DNA from 4 places in the Mahella australiensis 50-1 BON genome. Region 1 is predicted to be linked to each of the others. Evidence: riboswitches for the same ligand, from Rfam matches in the RefSeq annotation. Region 1 holds a riboswitch; each other region holds the start of a gene.
What was found. Region 1 has a riboswitch for cyclic di-AMP ahead of MAHAU_RS09560 (CAP domain-containing protein). Riboswitches for the same ligand answer to the same signal wherever they lie in the genome.
Positions count from the first base shown of each region.

Region 2: linked by a shared signal. The riboswitch ahead of MAHAU_RS00030 (C40 family peptidase) and the one ahead of MAHAU_RS09560 (CAP domain-containing protein) in region 1 are both predicted to bind cyclic di-AMP.
Region 3: linked by a shared signal. The riboswitch ahead of dapB (4-hydroxy-tetrahydrodipicolinate reductase) and the one ahead of MAHAU_RS09560 (CAP domain-containing protein) in region 1 are both predicted to bind cyclic di-AMP.
Region 4: linked by a shared signal. The riboswitch ahead of MAHAU_RS10235 (NAD/NADP-dependent octopine/nopaline dehydrogenase family protein) and the one ahead of MAHAU_RS09560 (CAP domain-containing protein) in region 1 are both predicted to bind cyclic di-AMP.

Region 1 covers NC_015520.1:2,037,469-2,043,379, reverse strand. Annotated here, with positions in the region: gene MAHAU_RS09580 (glycosyltransferase) at 1-387, shown strand, start outside; gene MAHAU_RS09575 (putative Se/S carrier protein) at 393-644, shown strand; gene MAHAU_RS09570 (hypothetical protein) at 636-1,928, opposite strand; gene MAHAU_RS09565 (hypothetical protein) at 2,088-2,735, shown strand; gene MAHAU_RS09560 (CAP domain-containing protein) at 2,782-3,495, opposite strand; cyclic di-AMP (ydaO/yuaA leader) riboswitch at 3,523-3,658, opposite strand; gene MAHAU_RS09555 (glycosyltransferase family 4 protein) at 3,857-4,852, shown strand; gene nth (endonuclease III) at 4,940-5,581, shown strand; gene MAHAU_RS09545 (sensor domain-containing diguanylate cyclase) at 5,582-5,911, shown strand, end outside.
Region 2 covers NC_015520.1:4,742-10,652, reverse strand. Annotated here, with positions in the region: gene MAHAU_RS00045 (hypothetical protein) at 1-244, shown strand, start outside; gene MAHAU_RS00040 (bacteriohemerythrin) at 264-668, shown strand; gene gyrA (DNA gyrase subunit A) at 711-3,140, opposite strand; gene MAHAU_RS00030 (C40 family peptidase) at 3,247-4,161, opposite strand; cyclic di-AMP (ydaO/yuaA leader) riboswitch at 4,178-4,312, opposite strand; gene gyrB (DNA topoisomerase (ATP-hydrolyzing) subunit B) at 4,488-5,911, opposite strand, start outside.
Region 3 covers NC_015520.1:1,799,572-1,805,482, reverse strand. Annotated here, with positions in the region: gene leuS (leucine--tRNA ligase) at 1-2,226, shown strand, start outside; gene MAHAU_RS08510 (NifU family protein) at 2,327-2,548, shown strand; cyclic di-AMP (ydaO/yuaA leader) riboswitch at 2,689-2,827, shown strand; gene dapB (4-hydroxy-tetrahydrodipicolinate reductase) at 2,957-3,811, shown strand; gene MAHAU_RS08500 (class II glutamine amidotransferase) at 4,273-5,364, shown strand; gene MAHAU_RS08495 (glutamate synthase-related protein) at 5,361-5,911, shown strand, end outside.
Region 4 covers NC_015520.1:2,186,683-2,192,593, forward strand. Annotated here, with positions in the region: partial or broken gene MAHAU_RS10230 (methionine synthase) at 1-402, opposite strand, end outside; gene MAHAU_RS10235 (NAD/NADP-dependent octopine/nopaline dehydrogenase family protein) at 399-1,502, opposite strand; cyclic di-AMP (ydaO/yuaA leader) riboswitch at 1,599-1,726, opposite strand; gene MAHAU_RS10240 (GntR family transcriptional regulator) at 1,797-2,552, opposite strand; gene MAHAU_RS10245 (sugar phosphate isomerase/epimerase family protein) at 2,560-3,411, opposite strand; gene MAHAU_RS10250 (Gfo/Idh/MocA family protein) at 3,427-4,485, opposite strand; gene nagB (glucosamine-6-phosphate deaminase) at 4,556-5,314, opposite strand.

The sequences.
Region 1 (5,911 bases):
AATTTTTCCGATGTGGCGCACGGTAGCAATATATATTACCTTGGGAGAAAGGCGTATGAAGAGTTGCCATGCTATATAAACTGCTTTGACGTGTGCGTGATACCGTTTCGCAAGAGCGGCATGACCGATGCGGTAAATCCGGTTAAATTATATGAGTATTTAAGCGCCGGCAAGCCTGTGGTGAGTACCGATATATATGAATTGGAGGATATACCTTTTGTGTCGGTTTCCAAAAATACAGACGAATTTGTTAAAAATATAACTTATTGGATTGAAAGCAATGATGAGGAGCATGTAAAGCAACGGAGGGAATTCGCAAGGGCTAATTCATGGGCCGAAAGGGCAAAAAGGGTATCGGATGTTTTAGACGGTATGATTCGGAGGTGAACTTTATGATGGACCGCGTGGTGGTCGTGCGTTCAAGGCAACAGGCTTTTGCCCTGGAAAACTATCTTTTTTCCAGGGGTATAAAAGCAGCCATTGCTTCTACGCCGGTAGGTTTGGGTAAAGGTTGCAGTTTATCTTTATGGTTTTACGCCAAGGACACCTCTCTTGTAGCATCGGCTATAAAGGCATTGGGCATAGAGATAATAGGTATTTACCAAAAAGACAACTTAAATCGCTGGTTTAAGGTATCATATTGATAACCATTTTCTCAATAGAGCTATTACTCCTTTCTTATGCAAAGTTTTGGCCTTTATGTCGTTATTAAGCTGTTCCAGCGGTTCTATGGCATCGAGAATTTGCTGATATTGCCGGTCTGCGTTTACCAATAATTGAAGCAGATCGGCTTGTCGCGTTTTTATTTCGTTTACTTGTGCCGATATCCTTTCCATGACCATATCTATGACTGTGGTGTCATCCAAAGCGCTTGCTCGTATCTGTTTATCCTCCGATAGATATTCATGCGTTTGCTGATACGATATGGGCGGGACGGAGTTTATTGTGCCGTTCATATATCCGTAAACAAGGTTCAAATACGGCAGATTTTTGTCTATATATGCAAAATATTCGATCTGAGTGTTTTCCGGTAAATGTACCGTATCGTTATACTGCCATGTGTTCCCGCTGTCGTCCGAGCAGGCGCTATATATATCCCCGCCGTTTAACCACGTAATCCATAGCTTTTGGTCAGCGTAGGATATAATGGGACGCATGGCATCGATGCCTTCAGGCGATATAACGCTTGATTTTTTTATAACCTTGTTTTTTTCTCTGTCTAAATCTATAGAACCATACTCTACGCATATATGGTTTTTATATACGTTATTCCATACAATATGCATCATATTGCCATGTATCAAAAAGGCAGGATAGCCCGGACTTTTGTCACCTGATGTGATGGCTTCGGGTGACGACCATATCCCGAATTCATTATCGAAACCCGCATGATATATAGCGTAGCTCTTTTGATCCTTATCCCGGTATATTATATGTATATTACCGTTGAGGTCAAAATCCACCTGAAACTGGCTCATAAGACGGCCGAGATTGATATGACCTATTTTAAGCGTCTTCCATTGACCATTATGCCAGAAGTAATGGTACAACGTCCAGTCGATGCTGTTGTATAGATTGCCCATGGCGAAAAATACATGTATGTCTTTGCCTAGGAGTTTTATCACTGGATACTTTATAGAATAACGCGAAGGCTCGTATTTTGTAAGCACTTGTTTATCCCACTGTTGCCCGGCGAAATGAAAGTACAATATTTCCCCCGACGACGATTGACATATAAGATGTATATGACCTTTAACATCTACATCAGCTGAAAATCCCGGCGGCACGTCTTGAATAATAGTCCCGGCTTGTGCCGATAATTGGCCATTATCCACAGACCGGTATTCCAAACGATTTTTATCGCTGTAGATATACCATAACCGGTCATCGGTTTTTATTAGGGCTTTGGTGACATTCTGTATCCCCATGCTGATTTCCTCCTCTCTTGCTTATGCGACGTGAATAAGTAATCACATAAGAATTATATGTGAATAAGCGAAGATTTAGGATAAATTTTGTAACACTTATATGCTTGGCGGAGTATATTAATCATAGAAAACATAATCCATAAAGGGAGGGTATAATACATGCCTGATAAAAACGATTTATTTACTATTATGCAGGAACCCTACGAGGGGCTTCCAACAGAATGCATAATAGCGGATAAAGTATATGATTCATGTTTCCAGAGGGAATGTGAGCCGGCTGTCAGTCTGGCGCTCCCAACCGGAGGTCCCTTCACCTATCTTTATACTCGATTTGAATCGGGTTTTATAGTAGATGGGACGCTCACCATAACCCCAATCACCGGCAGGCCTAACTTCGCAAGGGTACGCTTTGTATTCCGAGTACCGTTTACAGCGATATTGCGCGATGACTGCGCCTGCCCGGCGACTAATGTCGAGCTGAACGGATCGGTGGATTTCAGCAAGGATATTGCTATGTATATACCGACGTCATCTGATGAATTCAGCTTTGATATCGTTATAGAAACCCGTTCACAGATATTGAGGGCGGAGATGGTAAATGGCAGCCTGATATTGGCCATAGGTGTATTTGTGGTTGTCAAAGTGATAGGCAAGGTCCAATTGCTGATTGTAGCTAGGGGTTTTTGCCCGGCACCCAGAGAATGCGAGGAGATATCGCCGGATGATATCTGCGCCGATTTTATGACGCAGCCATTGCCGGATTTCTTCCCCCCGCAGTTTACCGGTGAACCGTACGAAGAGCCATAATGGAAGGTATCAAAGGCGGAAAGCACGCTTTCCGCCTTTGAGCCGATTATCTGCCTATAAACATTTCTACCACTATTTTACCGCCTTGATAGTCCACTATACCTACGCCTACATGCGTGAACGTGCCGTTTAGTATATTGGCTTTATGACCGTCCGAATTCATAAAAGCCAGGTGAGCCTTTAAAACACTGCTGTTTTTGGCTATATTCTCACCTGCTGTGCGGTAGGTTAAACCGAATTGTTTCATCATATCAAAGGGTGAGCCGTAAGTAGGCGATGTATGGGAGAAATAATTTTTATCCCTCATGTCCTGTGCTTTTAATCGCGCTACACTAGCCAACTCCGGGTCGATGGCCAAGGCTTTTAAACCGGATTTAACGCGTTCCTCGTTTATATATCCTACCATTTCGTTCTCTTCCGAGGTCAGCGCATAGTCTTCATCGGACGTCACCGGTGTGGACTCGGTATCACCAGCAGCAGGTGCGGCAGGCGTTGATGGCTTTGGAGCGCTCGATGTATTGGGGTACGATACAGTAAGCGGTTGTTGGGCAACAGGCTTTGTGCTCGACGAATCCGGTATTGCTGTATTGTATGTTTCATTGACGTTGCGTATGACGGCATATCGTACAGAAGCGATATTATCGGCGGTTGTTATATGATACCTTGACGGAGCACTGTATCGCACCGTGTAGGTCTGGGCTGCTTTAGACGCCGGCATAAAGGCGAATAAAGCCATGGCACCGGCTATGCCGGCGGACAACAATATGTTTTTTATAGATTTAATGAGAATCTCTCCTTTCTTCGCTTACGGGGTTAGCTGACGGGTTCGGGACAAAGGATTCCCTACCACATTAGTGGATTAGCCCCTGTATAAATTGGTTCCCCCGCTCCGCGCGTATGCGCGGATTAAGCGATTCGCAATAATTGCTTAATATTTTTAACATAATTGTAACAATTATTAAACGATACAGCAAATGTCTATTTGAGCCGCAACCGGGCATATTATATGTTATGGCTTAAATAGATTGAAATACAGTATGATATATTATGTTTTTAATCGTTTTAATCAATGGTGCATATGGATACCATAGTTCACCAGCATGGTGTATTAGGAGGCTAACATGAAAGTATTGTTTCAAATAAGGCCGGATTTCGAGAACAATGTCGCGGGCGATAGCATCCAATTGCTAAATACAAAAAAATGTTTGGAACAATTGGGAGTGGATGTAGATATAAACGTGGATACAAATGCTTATCTTGAAACATATGATGTAGTGCATATCTTCAACACAACCCGTATAGCCGAGACGTATAATTTTGTTTTAAACGCTCTACAACAGCATAAGTCTATAGCGTTGTCAACTATATATTGGGACATGAGCGAATACTATAATAATACCGGGTCGCCTAAAAGCAAGCTGGAGATATGGAACAGAGCTTACCCATTGCGAAAGTATGCCATGGATAAAGCTGATATTTTGTTGCCTAATTCGATGGCTGAAATGCAATTAATAAAGGAACAATATGGCGTTAATACGCCTTATGAGATAGTGCCGAATGGAGCCGATGCTGCTTTTGCCAAAGCGGACGCATCGGATTTTGTAAATGCCCATGCCGTATATAATTTTGTATTATGTGTTGGTCGCTTGTCGCCCCGCAAAAATCAATTGGCTCTTATAAAAGCGATGAGGGATATAGACATACCGCTGGTGCTCATAGGCTCAGTAAGCGATGGCGGCTACGCCCAGAAATGCCTTTCGGCCGGAAATAAAGTTTATTATATGCCATTTATGCCACAGCAGAAATTGGCTTCGGCATATGCCGCGGCTAAGGTGCATGCGCAGCCCAGCTTTTTTGAAACCCCAGGGTTGGCCAGCCTTGAAGCAGCTATGGCCGGATGCAATATAGTGATCACCGATCGCGGTGGCACCAACGAGTATTTCAACGATATGGCATGGTATTGTAATCCGAACGACATAAATAGTATAAAGGCAGCTTTGCTGGATGCACTAAGCACGCCTAAAAGCAACAGGCTTTCCGAGCATGTATTGTCGCATTTTACGTGGGATAAGGCCGCTCAAAAAACATTGGAGGCATATAATAAAATATTGAAATAAACGCTACCATTTTAATATATTTCTATGGTATAATGAAACTTAGATATATTGCTGCATTTTGCAACAGAAGGAAGTTGAGATTAAAGTTTGAAGACAAGAGATGATATAGAGCATATACTGGATATACTGGCTGACTGCTATCCTCAGGCAAAAACGGCTCTGGTATATTCCAATGCTTTTGAATTGCTGATCGCTACTATATTATCAGCGCAAAGTACCGATAAGCAGGTGAATAAAGTAACCGGCAAACTATTTGGGAAATATAAAACGCCGGAAGATTTTGCGGCATTGGAGCCTCAAACGCTGGAAGAGGAAATAAAGAGTTGCGGTCTTTATAGGACTAAAGCCCTAAACATCATAAATATGAGCAAGATATTAGTAGAAAGATATGGATCGCAGGTGCCGAGTGATCCGGATGAGTTGCAAAAGCTTCCCGGTGTGGGACGCAAAACGGCCAACGTAGTGGTGAGCAACGCGTTCGGCAGGCCTGCTATAGCAGTGGATACACATGTTTTTCGAGTAACACACAGATTAGGATTGGCAAAAAGCTCTACGCCTCTTGGTACGGAAAAAGAATTGATGGCATGTATACCCCGGGTATTGTGGTCGCAGGCACATCACTGGTTTATATATCATGGTAGAAATGTCTGCAGAGCTAGGCAGCCAAAATGCGATGAATGTAGGTTGAGGCAGTATTGTGATTTTTATAATAGCGAAGCGGGGTTATAGATGGATGAGCTTAGAGGATTAGAAAATAGGATTATACTAATAGAACTCTATATAATGGCCGTGGCCTTTATATATGCTTTTATTGCGTTGCGTGGCAACGTAAAATTTGACTATTATATGTGGGCCATATTGCTTGTATTGATATCAGCCTTACTGAAAAGCCGCATGAGCAGACATTTGACTACAGACAGCAAAGCGTTATTCTTAGGCATGCGCGTGATTGACGCGGCGTGTATAGCCGTTTTTATGCTCATCGAAGGTTATCAAACCCCGTTTGTCTTTTTCTATTCGATATTGATATTAGCCAGCGCTATGGCTATGGGCAGCCGA
Region 2 (5,911 bases), 1.1 Mb from region 1:
GCTTTGCTTTGGAGCAGCGTGGCCTTTTTCCATTTATAGGTCGTATAAATCCAGGTCTACCGCCGGAAAAAGTCTGATATTTTCGGTGCTTTTGCTGGCCGGATATATGTCCGGAATATTGCATAAGATTTTCTATAACTACGATAACGTCATAATACTCTATATAATTAACAGTATCATGGTAGCTATAGACATATTGCTATATATACGCAATAAAAAATATCAGGAGAGTACAGAAAATTAATACGGAAAGGGGGATTTCAATGGCTATACAGTGGGATCAGTCACTGTCGGTGGGCATTGATGAAATTGACAATCAGCATAAAGAACTTTTCAGCAGGGTTAATGCTCTTCTCGATGCCTGTAATCAAGGCAAGGGCAAACAGGTCGTAGGTGAAATAATAGATTTCCTCGGCGATTATGTGGTTACGCATTTTGGCGCCGAAGAAAGATACATGCAACAATACGGCTATCCGGATTACGATGCACATAAAGCTATGCATGATGGCTTTATCGATAGCTTCAGTGAGCTCAAGAAGAAATTCGAAAGCGAAGGCCCCGGTATACAGCTAGTGCTGCTAACCAACCGCACAGTAGTCGATTGGCTTATAAATCACATAGGCAATACCGACAAAGCATTGGGTGGATTTTTAAAAACAAAAATGTAGTGCTGTAATAAAAAGCCGCGGGTTTGATCCCGCGGCTTTTTATCAGTCCTCGCTTTCAAACTTCGCAAGAGAAACTATTCTCTGACCGTTTTCCACCTTCATTAATGTCACGCCCTGGGTATTGCGCCCCTGTACCGGTATACCCTTGACTTCCAGGCGTATTATGATACCGTCAGACGTTACCATCATTATCTCATCGTCTTCATGCACCACTTTTATAGCTGCCAGCGGTCCGGTCTTCTCAGTAATCTTCATGGTGATAATACCTTTACCACCGCGACTTTGGCTTCTGTACTCTTTAAGCGGCGTACGCTTGCCGTAGCCGTTTTCGCTTACCATAAGAAGGTCTGCGGATTCATCTACCAGTTCCATATCTATCACTTTATCGCCCTGATTGAGCTTTATAGCCTTGACTCCACGGGCGGTTCTGCCCATGGACCGCACATCATCCTCCGGGAAGCGGATGGCCATTCCCTCTTTCGTGCTTATGATAACCTCATTCTCGCCGTTGGTCAGTTCAACGCCTATCAGCTCATCGCCTTCGCCGAGGCCTATGGCCATAAGACCATTTTTATGGATATTATCGTATTCTTCTATCGATGTTTTCTTTATATAACCTTCCCGCGTAGTCATTATAAGGTACTTTTCGTCATCTATATGCCTTATAGGTATGACGGCACTTATCTTTTCACCTCCTGACAAGTTCAAGAGGTTTATTATAGCTGTACCTTTGGCCTGCCGACCTGCCTCCGGCACATCATATGCGCGCATCATGTATACCTTCCCTTTATTAGTAAAAAACAGCATATAGCTATGCGTAGAGGTAACAAATATGTGCTCAACAAAATCCTCGTCCCTGGTCTGCATGCCGGTTATACCCTTACCGCCGCGCCGCTGGGATTTATAAGTATCCAACGGCAAGCGTTTTATGTAACCGAAATGAGTTAGGGTTATGGCCACTTCTTCGTCCTGTATCAAATCCTCTATTTCCATTTCGTCGGCTTTACTGCTTATCTGAGTACGCCTGTCATCGCCGTATTTATTGCGTATAGTTTTAAGCTCGTCCTTTATTATCTTATATACCATGCCCTCATCGGATAACACACGGCGTAAGTATTCTATGGTGCTCATAAGCTGAGCATATTCTTCTTCTATTTTATCCCTTTCCAATCCGGTCAAACGCCTGAGCCTCATATCCAATATAGCCTGGGCTTGTTTATCCGACAGATTAAACTGAGACATCAACGCTTCTTTGGCTATTTGGTCTGTCTTGGACGAACGTATAAGCGCTACGATGGCGTCTATATGATCCAACGCTATGCGTAGACCTTCCAGTATGTGAGCTCTAGCTTCGGCTTTTTCTAGATCGTATCGGCTACGCCTTACTATGACGTCTTTTTGATGGTCTATATAGTAATAGAACATCTGCTTTATATTGAGTACTTTAGGCTGATTATCGACCAAAGCCAGCATGATGATGCCGAATGTATCTTCCAGGCGCGTATGCTTATATAACAGATTTAACACGACATTTGGGTTTACATCCCGCTTTAAATCTATGGCGATGCGCATGCCCTCTTTATCGGATTCGTCCCTTATATCAGCTATTCCGTCTATCTTTTTATCTTTTACCAAATTAGCTATCTGTACAACGAGATCAGCCTTGGTGACCTGATATGGTATCTCGGTTACTATTATGCGCGATCTTCCGCCGGGTAAAGGTTCTATAGATGTTTTTCCCCTTACCTTTATTCTGCCGCGACCGGTATGATATGCCTGTTTTATCCCGTCTCTTCCCATTATAATGCCGCCGGTAGGGAAATCCGGCCCTTTAAGTGTTTTCATCAATTCGTCTATGGATATATCGGGATCATCTATTACCTTTATAGCCGCATCTATGGTTTCTTTAAGATTGTGCGGCGGTATATTGGTGGCCATGCCCACAGCTATACCGGCTGAACCGTTGACCAGAAGGTTGGGAAAACGCGAAGGCAATACAACCGGTTCTTTTAGTGTTTCATCGAAATTCGGTATAAAGTCGACGGTTTCTTTATCTATATCGGTGAGCATCTCCATAGCCAGACGCGATAGGCGTGCCTCGGTATAACGCATAGCCGCCGGAGGATCATTGTCTATTGATCCGAAGTTGCCATGTCCGTCTACTAATGGATATCTCATGCTGAAATCCTGTGCCATACGCACCATGCTATCGTAAACCGCAGCTTCGCCGTGCGGATGATACTTTCCGAGCACGTCACCGACTATCCTGGCCGATTTTCTGTATGGCTTATCGGGCATCAGCCCCAATTCGTTCATAGCATAAAGTATGCGACGGTGCACCGGTTTTAAACCGTCGCGCACATCAGGCAGTGCTCTACCCACTATGACGCTCATAGCATAATCTATGTATGAATGTTTCATCTCTTCTTCGAGATTTACCTCTATAACCTTTGTTTGTTCTTCTTCGGGCATCTATATTCCTCCATATGTTTGCATACTCTTCTATATATTATATCATATTTTCGCATAAAAAAGCGGCGAGCTTTGATCATCGCTCACCGCTTTGCTATTATACTTCTTATCTTACAACCCTTTTAGCTTGTATGTAATGGCTCTTATACCATGACTCATTTAAGCTATTTATTGCTACCTTGCGACCAGGATTTGGTGAATGTATAAACTCATTGCCGCCTATGTATATACCCATATGATAACCGCTGCCGCTGCTCTTGAATACTATCAAATCACCGGGCTGCAAATCGCTTTTGGCCACGGTGGGGGCATAGCTGCCGAAACCCTGACCGTCAGATGTACGTGGTATGGAATATCCGAATTTTTTGTATATATAATATGTAAGACCCGAACAATCGAAAGCGTTCGGCCCTGCCGCACCATGCACATAGGGCTTGCCCAATTGCTGTTCGGCAAAAGCTACTATCTGCGATGAAATCGAAGATGAACGCGATGAAGATGTAACATTAGAAACAGGCTTGGTTTTCGTTATGTACTTCGAAGATGCCCATCCGCTATAATTGCCGTATTTCACCTGACTCCAACCATTTTCCTCAGATAATACAGTCACTTGGCTTCCTTTGGGCATAACCGTTATTCTTGCGCCCGATGTGCTCGGAGATTTACGCAGTATTAAACCGCCGTTGGCTGTTACCCAGCCTGGAGCTACCGCAGTATTCCCACGAGATGCCGTTGCAATACTACCCGATGATATCTTTATGTAATCCGCAGACATCCATCCTGCCTTGCCGTTAAAAACCACATTGTACCAGTTGCCACTTTTATCTTTTACCGTAACTTTATCGCCTTTATAAGCGTTGGTCAATATACTCGAAGATGTACTTGGCTTGGATCGAAGGCGAACGCCGCTTCCGGTCACTGTACCTTGTGATGCAGCCATAGCGCTTGTACCAAAAACGCTGCTGAAAATAAAACCTGCGCTTATAATAGCTGCCGCCACAGCTTTCTTATAATCATTCATTTGCGTTGAACACAACTCCTCCTACGTTATTTCGCTTCCGAGGTTAGTTGACGGGTTCGGGAACGAAGGATTCCCTACCTATTAAAAGGATTCACCCCACCAAAAGTTCCCCCGTACCCTGCTATAGGCAGGGATTCAGCCAGTCGTTTTTTTACTCAACGCATATTATTATATTACTCCGTTTATAGCTCGTCAAAGCTCAAATCCGGTCGTTTAAGTCGATTATCTTCATTTATCTCACGTATTGTACGTTTTACTAATTATTAAGCAAATATTAAGAAATTATTACACAGATTAATAAAAAATTAACCGGGCAATTGCCCGGTCTATATATCGAGGTTTTTCACAAGATGTGCGTTGCTGGCTATAAATTCCCTGCGCGGCTCCACATTATCGCCCATAAGTATGGTAAATATCTCATCTGCAGCTATGGCATCCTCTATGGATACTTTCAACATGGTACGTTTAGCCGGATCCATGGTAGTATCCCATAACTGTACCGGATCCATCTCGCCGAGTCCCTTATATCTTTGCACTGTTATCCCATCACGCCCTATCCTGGTCAACAATTGTTCCAATTCCCTGTCCGAGTATATATAATACTCTTTTTTACCCTTCTCAACCTTGTATAACGGCGGCTGCGCTATATACACGTTGCCATTTTCCAATAATGGACGCATATATCTATAAAAGAACGTAAGCAACAGTGTTCTTATATGGCTGCCGTCCACATCGGCATCCGTCATGCATATTATGCGCTCGTACCGTAGCTTTGATATATCGAAGTCCTCGCCTATACCCGCTCCAAAAGCCGTTATCATGGCTTTTATCTCTTCATTGGACAATATCCTGTCCAAACGCGTTTTTTCTACATTCAATATCTTACCACGCAAAGGCAGTATAGCCTGGAAACGCCTGTCACGGCCTTGCTTGGCCGACCCACCTGCCGAATCGCCTTCCACTAAAAATATCTCGCACAGCTTCGGATCTCTCTCGCTGCAATCAGCCAATTTACCCGGCATCGATACGCTTTCCAGCGCGCTCTTGCGCCTGGTAAGCTCACGCGCTTTGCGGGCGGCCTCTCTCGCTCGAAATGCGCTTATGGCTTTTTCTATTATGATCTTGGTTACGGACGGATGTTCTTCAAAATAAGTGCTCAAACCATCCGATACTATACTGTCCACAATGCCTCTGACCTCGCTGTTGCCAAGCTTTTCCTTGGTTTGACCCTCAAATTGTGGATCGCTTAGCTTCACGCTGATTATAGCCGTTAACCCTTCGCGCACATCATCGCCAGAAAGGCTGGGTTCGTTGGGTTTTAGCATGTTAAGCTTCCTGGCATAGTCATTTATAACCTTGGTCATAGCCGAGCGAAAACCGCTCAGATGGGTGCCGCCTTCCGGTGTTTCTATGTTATTGGCAAATGCATAGACGCTCTCAACATAACTGTCATTATATTGTATCGCCACTTCTACCTGTACATCGTCGCGCATACCGGAAATATATATAGCTTCTTTATGAAGCGGACTTTTATTCTTATTTAGATACTCTACGAACGAGACTATGCCGCCTTCGTAATGGAATTCCTCTTTCTTATCATCGCGCTCATCTATAAGTGTTATGGTTACTTCTTTATTTAAAAAGGCCAATTCCCTAAATCTGTTGCGCAATGTATCATAATTGTATTCTAATTCTTCAAATACCTGATAATCAGGCTTAAATGAAATCGTCGTTCCGGTTTCATCTGTAT
Region 3 (5,911 bases), 240 kb from region 1:
GCTGAGAATGCCGCTATAAAAAACGGTGTGGAGCCTAGCAAATGGACATGGGATAATATAAACAATATGCGCCGCCAGCTCAAACAATTAGGTATAAGTTATGATTGGGATCGCGAGGTGGCATCTTGTCACCCGGCTTACTACAAATGGACTCAGTGGTTGTTCCTTCAGTTTTATAAGAACGGTCTGGCCTATAAGAAAAAGGCGCGCGTTAATTGGTGTCCGTCGTGTGGCACGGTGCTGGCTAACGAACAGGTAGTCGCTGGTTGCTGTGAAAGGTGCGGTACGCCGGTAGGTAAAAAGGATTTGGAGCAGTGGTTTTTCAAAATTACCGATTATGCTGAAAGGTTGCTTCAGGATATAGATAAACTGGACGGTTGGCCAGATAAGGTCAAAAGCATGCAGCGTAACTGGATAGGCAAGAGCTACGGCGCCGAGGTTATCTTCAGTATAGAGGATGTAAAGAACGAAAAAATCACAGTATTTACCACCAGACCTGATACCATATTCGGCGTATCGTTTGTAGTGTTGGCACCGGAGCATCCTCTGATAGAAAAATTAGCAAAGAAAACACCATATTATAAACAGGTTAAGGACTTTCAAAAGAAGATAGAAGCACTCGATGAAATAACCCGCACATCGACCGAAGCCGAAAAAGAGGGCGTATTTATCGGCCGATATGCTATAAATCCTATGAACGGCGCACGTATACCTATATATACAGCCAATTATGTGCTGATGGAATACGGTACCGGTGCAGTGATGGGTGTGCCGGCTCATGATGGCAGGGATTTTGAGTTTGCAAAGAAATATGGATTACCCATAGTGCCTGTTATAAAACCGGCTGATGCCGCACAGGATTTTGACCTGGAGCAGGCCTATGAGGATGACGGCATCATGATAAATTCAGGTCAATTTAATGGCTTTGATAATCGAGACGGTATAGAGCGTGTCATAAGTTATATGGAAGAAAACGGGCTAGGTCGACGCAAAACAACTTATAAGCTTAGAGACTGGCTTATATCGCGGCAGCGATACTGGGGTGCGCCTATACCGATAGTGTATTGCGAAAAATGCGGCGAGGTGCCAGTGCCCGAGGACCAATTGCCGGTTATGCTGCCTACCGATGTAGTATTTACAGGGACAGGCCAATCGCCGCTTACTACATCAGAAAGCTTCGTGAATACCAAATGTCCCATATGCGGCGGTCCAGCACGGCGTGAAGTCGATACCATGGACACATTTGTATGTTCCTCATGGTATTATTTGCGCTACACCGATCCGAGGAATGATAAAGAGGCATTCAACAAAGAGAAGGCATCATATTGGATGCCGGTGGATCAATACGTGGGCGGCGTAGAGCACGCAATACTTCATCTTTTATATTCGCGCTTCTTTACCAAAGTATTGCATGATTTGGGGCTAGTAGATGTGAATGAGCCATTTGTCAATTTGTTGACCCAAGGTATGGTGCTCAAGGATGGTTCCAAGATGTCCAAATCCAAAGGCAATATAGTAAGCCCGGAAGACATAGTGGATAAATACGGTGCGGATACGGCACGCCTGTTTATACTGTTTGCCGCGCCACCCGAAAGGGATTTGGAATGGAGCGATCAAAGCGTAGAAGGATGCTTTCGCTTTTTGAACCGCGTATGGAGATTGGTGGATCAATATGCCGATGCTGTAAAAGAGTGGGTAGAAAATGGAAAGCCTGAAACCGATTTAATAAGCGATGGGGATAAAGAGTTGCGCTATATCATAAACTACACTATAAAGAAGGTCAGCGATGATATAGCCGAACGCTATAACTTCAATACCGCTATAAGTGCTATAATGGAAATGGTTAATGCCATGTATCAGAGTGATACTGCTGATAGTCCATCGACTGTTATGATGGAAGCCGTAGAAACGTTGTTGTTGTTGTTGGCTCCGTTTGTACCACATATTTCCGAGGAAATGTGGCATAGGACGGGTCATGGTGCTCCGCTTTACCTGCAAGCATGGCCGATATACGATGCCGATGCCCTGGTAAAACAGCAGGTAGAGGTGGTGGTGCAAGTAAATGGCAAGGTGCGCGATAAGGTTATGATGCCTGCCGGGGCCGATGAGGACAAAATGAAAATCCTGGCTATGCAGTCGTCTAAGGTAGCGGCGTCTATAGCTGATAAAAACATCATAAAGGTTGTGTCTGTGCCGGATAAGTTGGTAAATATTGTTGTGAGATAAAAATATAATTGAAATGATAGGTTTTGTATGATATAATACCCATACAGCGATATAGCGATATATGCTGACCGATTATTTTATGCAGAGGAGGATAAATCCTATGAAAGAAAAAGTAGAAGCAGCATTGGAAAAAATACGCCCGGCTTTAAAGGCTGACGGTGGCGATGTGGAATTAGTCGATGTGGCAAGTGACGGTGTAGTAAAGGTCAAATTGACCGGGGCTTGCGGCGCATGCCCGTTTGCTCTGATGACATTGAAACAGGGTATAGAGGAAACGCTTAAAGAGAGCGTACCTGAGGTAAAAGAAGTAGTGGCTGTATAAGACTCATACTAAAAAGGCGTTGCATATAGCAACGCCTTTTTCGGACTTATGTTATGGCTATAATATAAGACTTTCCATACCAATTATAGGTAACATTTGCTTGACATCAGCACTGAAAAATATTAAAATATAAACATCTCAAGTTTGATTCGCTTAATTTCCTGAATATAGGAAAACGGGGGACCCATTAGGATAATATGAGGCGTATTCCGAAAGGATAGAGCAACTCTTTCAGCTCGAGCCTGTCAGCTAACCTCGTAAGCGTTGAAAGGGAGTGAACGGTGATATGATTATATGATAATAAAGCCGTGGTTGACTCCACGGTTTTATTTTTCCTCATTAGATGTAATAATATGGATATAAATTCGATGTTTAAGTCCAAATAATGTCATTTTAAGGAGGTAAGAGATGGTTAAAGCATGTATGATAGGTTTAGGTAGAACTGGTAAGATAGTAGCGAAGAACATGATAGGGAGAAAGGATATTCAATTGGTTATGGCCGTTTGCAGGCCCGGCAGTGATAAGATAGGACAGGATGTGGGAACTCTATTAGGCATATCTGAGACAGGCATAAAAGTAATGGGCAGCAACTTGCTAAATGAAGGATTAAGGATTTTTAAACCTGACGTAGCGATAGACTTCACTAATCCAGAGGCTTGCATAACGAATGCAACAGTGCTAGCACGCAATAAGATAAATGCAGTAATAGCAACTACAGGATTTACCGATATACAATTTCAGAAACTTCGGAGCATAGCCGTTCAAAACAAGGTAGGTATGGTTATAGCACCTAATATTACGCTTGGTGTAAATGTGTTACAGTTTTTGTGCAAAATTGCAGCTCAATTATTGGATGATTATGATGTAGAAATAATAGAAGAGCATTTTAAAGATAAAAAGGATATACCATCCGGTACGGCTATAAAAATAGCGGAAAGCATATCCGAAGGGCGGGGTATAGAGGATAGTGTTAAGATATTAACTGAGAATGACGCCATATCTTTAAGGGGAGCGAATATTATACCCATACATTCTCTCAGGGCCGGTGGTATAGTTGGCGTACATAAGGTAATGTTTGCCAGCGACGAAGATAGCGTGGAGATAATGCATCAGTCTTTTACTCGCTCTGCATTTGCCAAAGGGGCTATTAAAGCAGCTAAATTTATTGTCGGACGAAAGGGCGTTTATGATATGGCCGATGTTTTGAATCTTGAGGAGGCGTTGGAACGATTTGCCAATAAGCAGAGGGATTCACACGCATAATGGCAAACGTACCCTAAAAAGCCTGAACTGTAATTCGTAATATAACAAATTCAGCGCGTGCAATGATATAAAGCCTATGCCTGCTACAGGCTTGGCATATATACCTCGCTTTATATCACCCGTTTCAGTTATATATTACGAATTGCAGAAGTCTGAAAAAAATATTTGCATTTCTACGTTTTGCATGTTAAAATATTATTACTTGAACACAATGGCGTGATCAAGTGCGCAGAGATAGATTTGTTCGGCGCGTCATTAGAACATTTGAGTATGTTCTGATGAGGCGCTTAATTTTAACCCTTTTATGCAAGTTTTAGATTAAAATTATGCATTTAACTCATTATATCCTTAATATATAATCAGTTAAATGCGGCTATATGAGTAAATGCATTTGTTTACGTTTTTATAAATGCATGATGCTTGATAAATAAAATTCATAATCCGTTGAGGGGGTTTTATGGATGTTAAGGGAAAAATACGAGAGGGTACCGTCGGGCTGTGCGGTCAGCGGCATAATGGACCGCAGCGGGCGAAGGTTCTCCGGCAACGATATAATACAGTCGATAGCTCTTATGAGAGAGCGCTCCAACGGCTTGGGCGGTGGCTTCGCGGCCTATGGCATATATCCGGAATATAAGGATCATTATGCTTTCCATATGTTTTATGATGATGAACAGGCAAGGGAGACCAGTGAGCGCTTTTTGAACGAGCATTTCAATATCGCCGAAGCAGGGCCCATACCTAACACAAAGGTGAGTTCGATAAACAACGAGCCTATAATATGGCGTTATTTTGCACTACCCAAAGAGGAAAAGCTGACTTCTTCAGGGCTTTCATCAGACGAATTTGTGGCTCAATGCGTTATCAATCTTAATAAAAGGATAGACGGTGCTTTTGTGGTATCCAGCGGCAAGAATATGGGCGCATTTAAGGGTGTGGGCTATCCTGAAGACATAGGCGAATTTTATCAGTTGTATAACTACGAAGGGTATATGTGGACAGCACATGGCCGTTTTCCTACCAATACGCCAGGTTGGTGGGGTGGCGCACATCCGTTTACACTGCTCGATCTCTCGGTGGTTCATAACGGCGAGCTGTCTTCTTATGGTGCAAACCGCCATTACCTCAATGAATTCGGCTATGAATGTACTATGCAGACCGATACTGAAGTGGTGGCCTATCTTTTGGATCTGTTTGTGCGCCGGCAGGGTATGCCTTTGGAGACAGCGTGCAAGATCATGGCCCCGCCTATGTGGGATGAGATAGAGCGTATGCCTGATGGAAATAAAGCGTTTTATACCGCTTTAAGAGCGGTATATGGCAAGGCTATGATGAACGGGCCGTTTTCCATCATAGTGGCTTTTAACAATGTTATGCTTGCTCTAAACGATAGGATAAAGTTGAGGCCGCTTGTAGCTGCTGAAAAAGGCGATGTGCTATATGTATCCAGTGAGGAATCGGCCATCGTAGAGATATGTGCTAATCCGGACAGGATATGGGCACCTAGAGCAGGAGAGCCGGTTATAGGTGTGTTAGAGGGGGTGAAAGTATGATAAGCTACGTTTTACCGGAATTTTTGGTGGTACGTGATGAAAATAGATGCATACAATGCCAGGTATGCGTTAGACAGTGCGCTAATGAAGTGCATTATCTAGATGAAAAAGACGGTAAAGTAAAAGCCGATGATGCTAAGTGCGTAGATTGCCAGCGTTGCGTCACTTTTTGCCCGACGCATGCGCTAACTATAATACCGAATCCACAGGAATTCAAAGCCAATGCTAATTGGACCAAAAAGGCTATCACAGAAGTGCAGAAACAGGCTGAGAGCGGTACTGTAATGTTGACCAGTATGGGTAATCCTCAAGGATATCCAATATACTGGGATAAAATAGTGCTCAATGCCAGTCAGGTTACTAATCCTTCTATAGACCCATTGCGCGAGCCTATGGAACTCAAAACATATCTGGGACGCAAACCCGATAGGTTGGAGTTTGACCAAGACGGTAAGCTTATGACTAAGCTTACGCCGCAGTTAATACTCAAGGTACCTATCATGTTTTCTGCTATGTCCTTCGGTTCCATAAGCTTAAATGCTTGTGA
Region 4 (5,911 bases), 150 kb from region 1:
CATAAGTCATTTGCCCATTATACATATCCTCATTTTGCAGATATGCCAACGATTCTTCGTCACCGCTCTTGGCAAAGACGTGTTCAAATATACCGAAACGTTTGGCCGTTTCGCAGTTTTGAGGCGTACCGCCAAATAACCATATTATATGTTGCAAATCATATTGTTCTATCAAAGCCTTGAGTTCTTCCAATAAAGGCTCCAATGTCTGAGGCGTTAGCCTATAGCTTATGCCAACTGAATCCGGCTTTTGAGACAATACAACATCTATAAGACGGCTCAAAGGTACAGCCGGTCCTAAAAAGCGCGTTTCATACCCGTATTGTTTTGCCAATTCGAGAAAATTAAGTGGACCTGCTATATGAACGTGTTACCTATAGACGCAGCTATCATCTGTTTCATGCCACCACTCCCCTTCTGATGTCTCCGAAGTATACATAAGTATATATCTCATACATCGACATATCGTCGATACCTAATTTACTTATAGTCCTGCCACACGCCCGATAATCGACGCCGGATACGGTGCAAGCTAGATCTATTATGGCATCTATCGTAGGCGTAGGAACACCTGCCATACGTCCAAAAGCTGATATTGGCACCAAACTGTACGGCACATCCTCAAATATATAGCGCGTATCTGTATTGGACGGCGCCTTTATGCCCTTATATCCTTTATTCTGCTGTATGGCGCTGTACAGGTCATCGGCCTCCACACCGTAAGACACCCTCATCCATTCCAAGGCACTCATGCACTTTACATTTAGCATCTTGGCCACAGCCATTCTCTCATCATCCATACGCTGTATTATCTTAGCTATTGACGGAGATATGCCTTCTATATAATACTCAAATGCCCCGCCCGTGGTCTCTATACGGGCAGCGTTCAACAGCGTGGGCGCCGGATGGAATATAGCGCCTATGTTATTGAAACTGGTTTCCAATACGCTTTCGGCTGGAACAAATTGCGGATATACCTCTTTCAACGCATCCAATACCAACCCCGTTCTTACAGATGGAAGTGCTGCTATTTCTACCGATTTTTTTATATCGAATATGCGAGCCGAGCATGGACCAGTCTTGCGGCAGGCGTATATAAAAGTCGAGGCTTCGGCCACCGTTATCCGGGCATTTACACCGTATTCGTACAGCGTCTGCGAGAATTCGAGGGCCCCACCGGTACGTCCCGGATTCAACACAATTATCTGACCATCCTGCAAATACGGAGCGCACATTTGGGCTATATCGCGATGCCCAACGGCCGGTACTGTCACCATAATGACATCGACGTCCCTTATCGCTTGCCTAATATCAGATGTGACGATTTCAAGTGGTCCATAACCTTCTACAAGTCCTTCAAGATAGATTCCACCCTGCTCTTGTATTGGAATCAGTTTGTCAAATGTACGGTTAAATAGATTGACCTCATGGCCTTTCAGCGCCAGATGGGCGGCCATGGCCATACCTCCATTGCCGGCTCCTATGACAGCAAATTTAGGCATAAAATAATCCCTCCTAAAAATTTTTAATTTTTATTATGGAGGGAGAACAAAAAAGCCACGAACGAGAGCCGTGACTTCTCAAGCTAAATTATAGCCTGCTCCCTCTTCCTACGCTTGCGAGGTTAGCTGACGGGTTCGGGTCGAAAGAGATAACCCTACCTTACGGATTCACCCCAAAAATTGGTTCCCCCGTTTCCCTGACGGGAATTCAGCGTTTTTCATATTTAATTGTATTATTATACTACCATATATCAGAGCAAAATGCAATACCCTTTTTGAATTCTTGATGGTTATTTAGCGTTTTAATTCCAGGTAAAATTTGTATCTATCGCCGCGATAGTAAGAGCGTACGTATTCTATCGGTACGTCGTCTTCATCGTATGTCACACCGATAACCATTATCACAGGCGCCCCTTCCTCTATACCAAGCATAGAAGCTATATAGCTGTCAGCCAATGCAGCCTCCAAAGTCTCTTTAGCCGATACCGGATGCGCTCCGAACTGTTGCTCCAATATATTATACAAGGAACAATGCTCGAGGTCGGCCTTCTCCAATGCATAAAATCTTCTATAGCTAAAATAAGAGACTTCAAATACCATAGGAACACCGTCGGCAAAGCGCAAACGCTCTATTTTTAACGCCGGTTCTTCATCTTCCAGGCGCAACGCTCTCCGCACATGGCTTATATCCTCATGTACTGCCTTAATATCCACGGTTTTTGCCCCGGCTTGCATGCCGCGTTTGTGCATATCCTCACTGAAACTCGACAATTGCATTATCGGCTGGTCCAGCTTGGGTTCGGCCACAAAAGTACCTTTCCCACGCAGACGATACAGCACGCCTTCCTTAACCAATTCGGATATGGCTTGTCGTACGGTCATACGGCTCACGCCATATTCATCGCATAATTCGCGCTCCGATGGAACTTGCATGCCCGGTTTTAAGTCTCCAGCCTCTATGAGAGCCCTCATACGTTCCTTTATCTGATAGTATATAGGTATAGGTGATTCTTTATCTATATCGCTTATATCGATTAAATCTATGAGCAATCGCCTCCTATAGCCCAAGACCTTTCAAAAATTCTACCGCCTGGCGTATATCGGCCTCGGGATCAGCGCCCGCCTCGCGCTCTATAGTAAAGAAACCTTTATAACCCACCTCATCCAATGCTTTCACGTATGCTGGAAAATCCACGGCACCTTGACCTAACGGCATCTCTTCAAAATAATCGCCAATACGGAAATCCTCTATACCCCCATCAGCGAAAAAGCCATATATGATCTCAGGATCGGTTTTTTTCTTCATTATGCCGTCCTTCGCATGCGTATGAACTATGTAGTCTTTTAGATTATACACGCCCCCTACAGGATCATCGCCCGTAACCATTACCAGATTGGCGGGATCATAATTCACGCGCACACCTCGGCTATGCAAGCTATCCAAAAAGCGCTTTAAGGTCTCGGTTTTTTCCGGCCCCGTTTCTATAGCAAAATACGCGCCCACTTGATCCCCGTATTCTCCCAATTGCTCGCAAGCCTCTTGCAATATCTTGTATCTGTCGTGATTCGGATCGGATGGCACTACCCCTATATGAGTGGTCACCACATCTGTCTCTAAATCCCTTGCCAGATCCATTATACGCTTTGAACGTTCTATTCTTGCCGGATTATCTTCTTTTACCGCAAAACCATGCCCACCCATATCGCCGCACAAGGCCGAAACCTTAAGACCGTTATCTTTTATATAGTTTAAAAGTTCATGCCGTGCAGAAAGTGATAGATTCTCTGGAGCCATTTCTCCTGATACCGCATAAATCTGTATGGCAGCAGCACCTACCTCACGTGCTTTCTTTATACCTTCACGCACACCCAGACGGAAAGAATCCACCATTACGCCTATCCTATTCATAATGCTTTTACCTCCTTATTTGATTATGACTTCATGTCCTGTGCTGGCTGATTCATATATTGCATCCAATATTTTCATAAGCTCCACACCATCCTCACCGGGATTCAAACACGGTGTGCCGTTGGCTACACAATCTATAAAATGCGCCATCTCTTTGTCGAATATAGGTTGAAAATCATTTTGATTCACATCTATGAAAGGTTTTGTATCCGTAAGCACATCGTTGCGTTCAGAATAAATCTCAAAGTCTGGTTCCATAGTAACACCGGCCTTGCTGCCGTAGAGCTCCAAATAAAGCTTATCGCGTTTTATATGCTGAGTCCAGCTATTCTCGACTATAAGCGTAGCCCCGTTGTCAAAACGCACAAAACCCGCTGCCAGATCCTCCACATCGTTATAATCGCTGTAATCAGCCGATTTATACTGTTGTATGCCTATTATATTTGAACGCGGCCCCACTAAATCATAGGTTGAACCCATTGCCAGCACCGCTTTGGGTTTATCCATCAGATAACGCACCAAATCGATCATATGTACTCCGAGATCGATAAGCGGTCCCCCGCCCGAACGCTTTTTATCGGAGAACCAGCCACCCGGATTGCCTACGCGGCGTAAGCAACCTGTCTTTGCATAATATATCTGTCCCATATCGCCGTTATCTATCATGCGCTTTAATATCTGCGTGTTGAGTCCAAAACGCCTCACAAAACCGACCATGAGGAGTTTACCCGCGTCTTTTGCAGCATCCACCATCTGCTGAGCCTGTATGGCGTTCAACGCCAACGGTTTCTCGCATAATACATTCTTACCGGCTTTAAGAGCTGCTATGGTAGCCGGGGCATGTACGTTATTCCAAGTGCATACGCTGACCGCATCCAAGTCCTCCTGCTTTAACATCTCATTATAATCGGCATACGTATGAGGAATATTATAATACTGTGCAAACTGTTTTGCTCTCTGTTCATTTATGTCGCAGTTGGCTACTACCTCAACATGGTCCAGCTTCTTATAGCCGGCCATATGCGTATGGCTTATGCTTCCATTGCCTATTATACCTACTTTAACCTTCTTCATCGTTTCTGTCCCTGCGTCCTCGCGCAGCAGACAATCCTCCCCTCGTTTTAATTCGTTTATATTATATAATTTAAGCTACAAAACTGCAATCAAAATAATCTTTCGGCATAGATGACGCCGCTTGCCTATCCAGAATCACCGTAAGCTGAGGATGCAATTGCAATACCGAAGCCGGCACTCGTTGCGTTACAGGGCCTGTCAACGCTTTAGCAATTATATCAGCTTTGGCTTCTCCTGAAGCCATCAATATTATAGAACGGCTTTGCATGATGTTCTTTATACCCATGGTAACGGCCTGTTTGGGCACATCCTCTACAGAACCAAAAAATCTAGCATTGGCCGCCCTGGTAGTTTCGGTAAGATCGACCACGTGCGTAGTCGTCCCAAACGGCGTGCCAGGCTCGTTGAAGCCTATATGCCCGTTTAATCCTATACCTAATATCTGCAGGTCTATCCCCCCATGCTCTTTTATGGCGCAATCATACCTTTTGCATTCCGCTTGTATATCATTTGCCATACCATCGGGTATATGAACATTTTGGGGTAGTATATCTATATGCTCAAAAAGATGTTCATACATAAAGTGGTGAAAAGATGCCGGGTGAGATGCTTCGATACCCACATATTCATCGAGATTAAACGTCACAACCGATTTGAAGCTGATAATACCGCGTTCATACATTTGTACAAGATATCGATATGGTCCTATCATTGTACCACCTGTAGCCAATCCTAATGTAGTATCCGGGTATTTAATCAGCCGATCACTTATTACCCCCGCTGCATGATATGCCATCTCATCCTCTGTATCGGCCACATATATCCTCATATAATCCCTCCTTTCTTTGTCATATGGTTGTATAGTGGTCTATACCATTATTATAAAACAGACCTTTTTAAAAAGCAAGCGGGCCGTAAAATAAATTTCGGCCCTTCGTGATTCATATATACATAGAAAGGGGCCATATATGGCCCCCTTTCTATAAATCATCCCATATAGGCAAATGCTTATATAACCGCCATCTTTTATCATGTACATCATATGTAATGTGTCCGCAGTTAGGTAGGGCAAACTGCACAATCGTGGGCAGATGTAGCCACTATATAAAATGTACTATTATCTACATTGATAGATAGTACCTTTATCCCTTGCAATCTGACATTATTTTCGATAAAATCATTTATAGAATTCAATCCGATTCACCTTCTTTTTATTTTTTTGAATTCTATATTAACAAACGGTGAATCGGATTTTTTCTACCCTTTTATCAGCTATCTGCCAAAGTATTTTGTGGAATTAGCTAGGCTTCACAAAATTCGGCGTTGAACCAATATTATGGTTTGGAGCGGGTATTGTAAAAGGCCATCACATATAGTATAATCTCTAGTATGAGCGGCAGCCTCTGCCGCTTTATTTATAGCGATC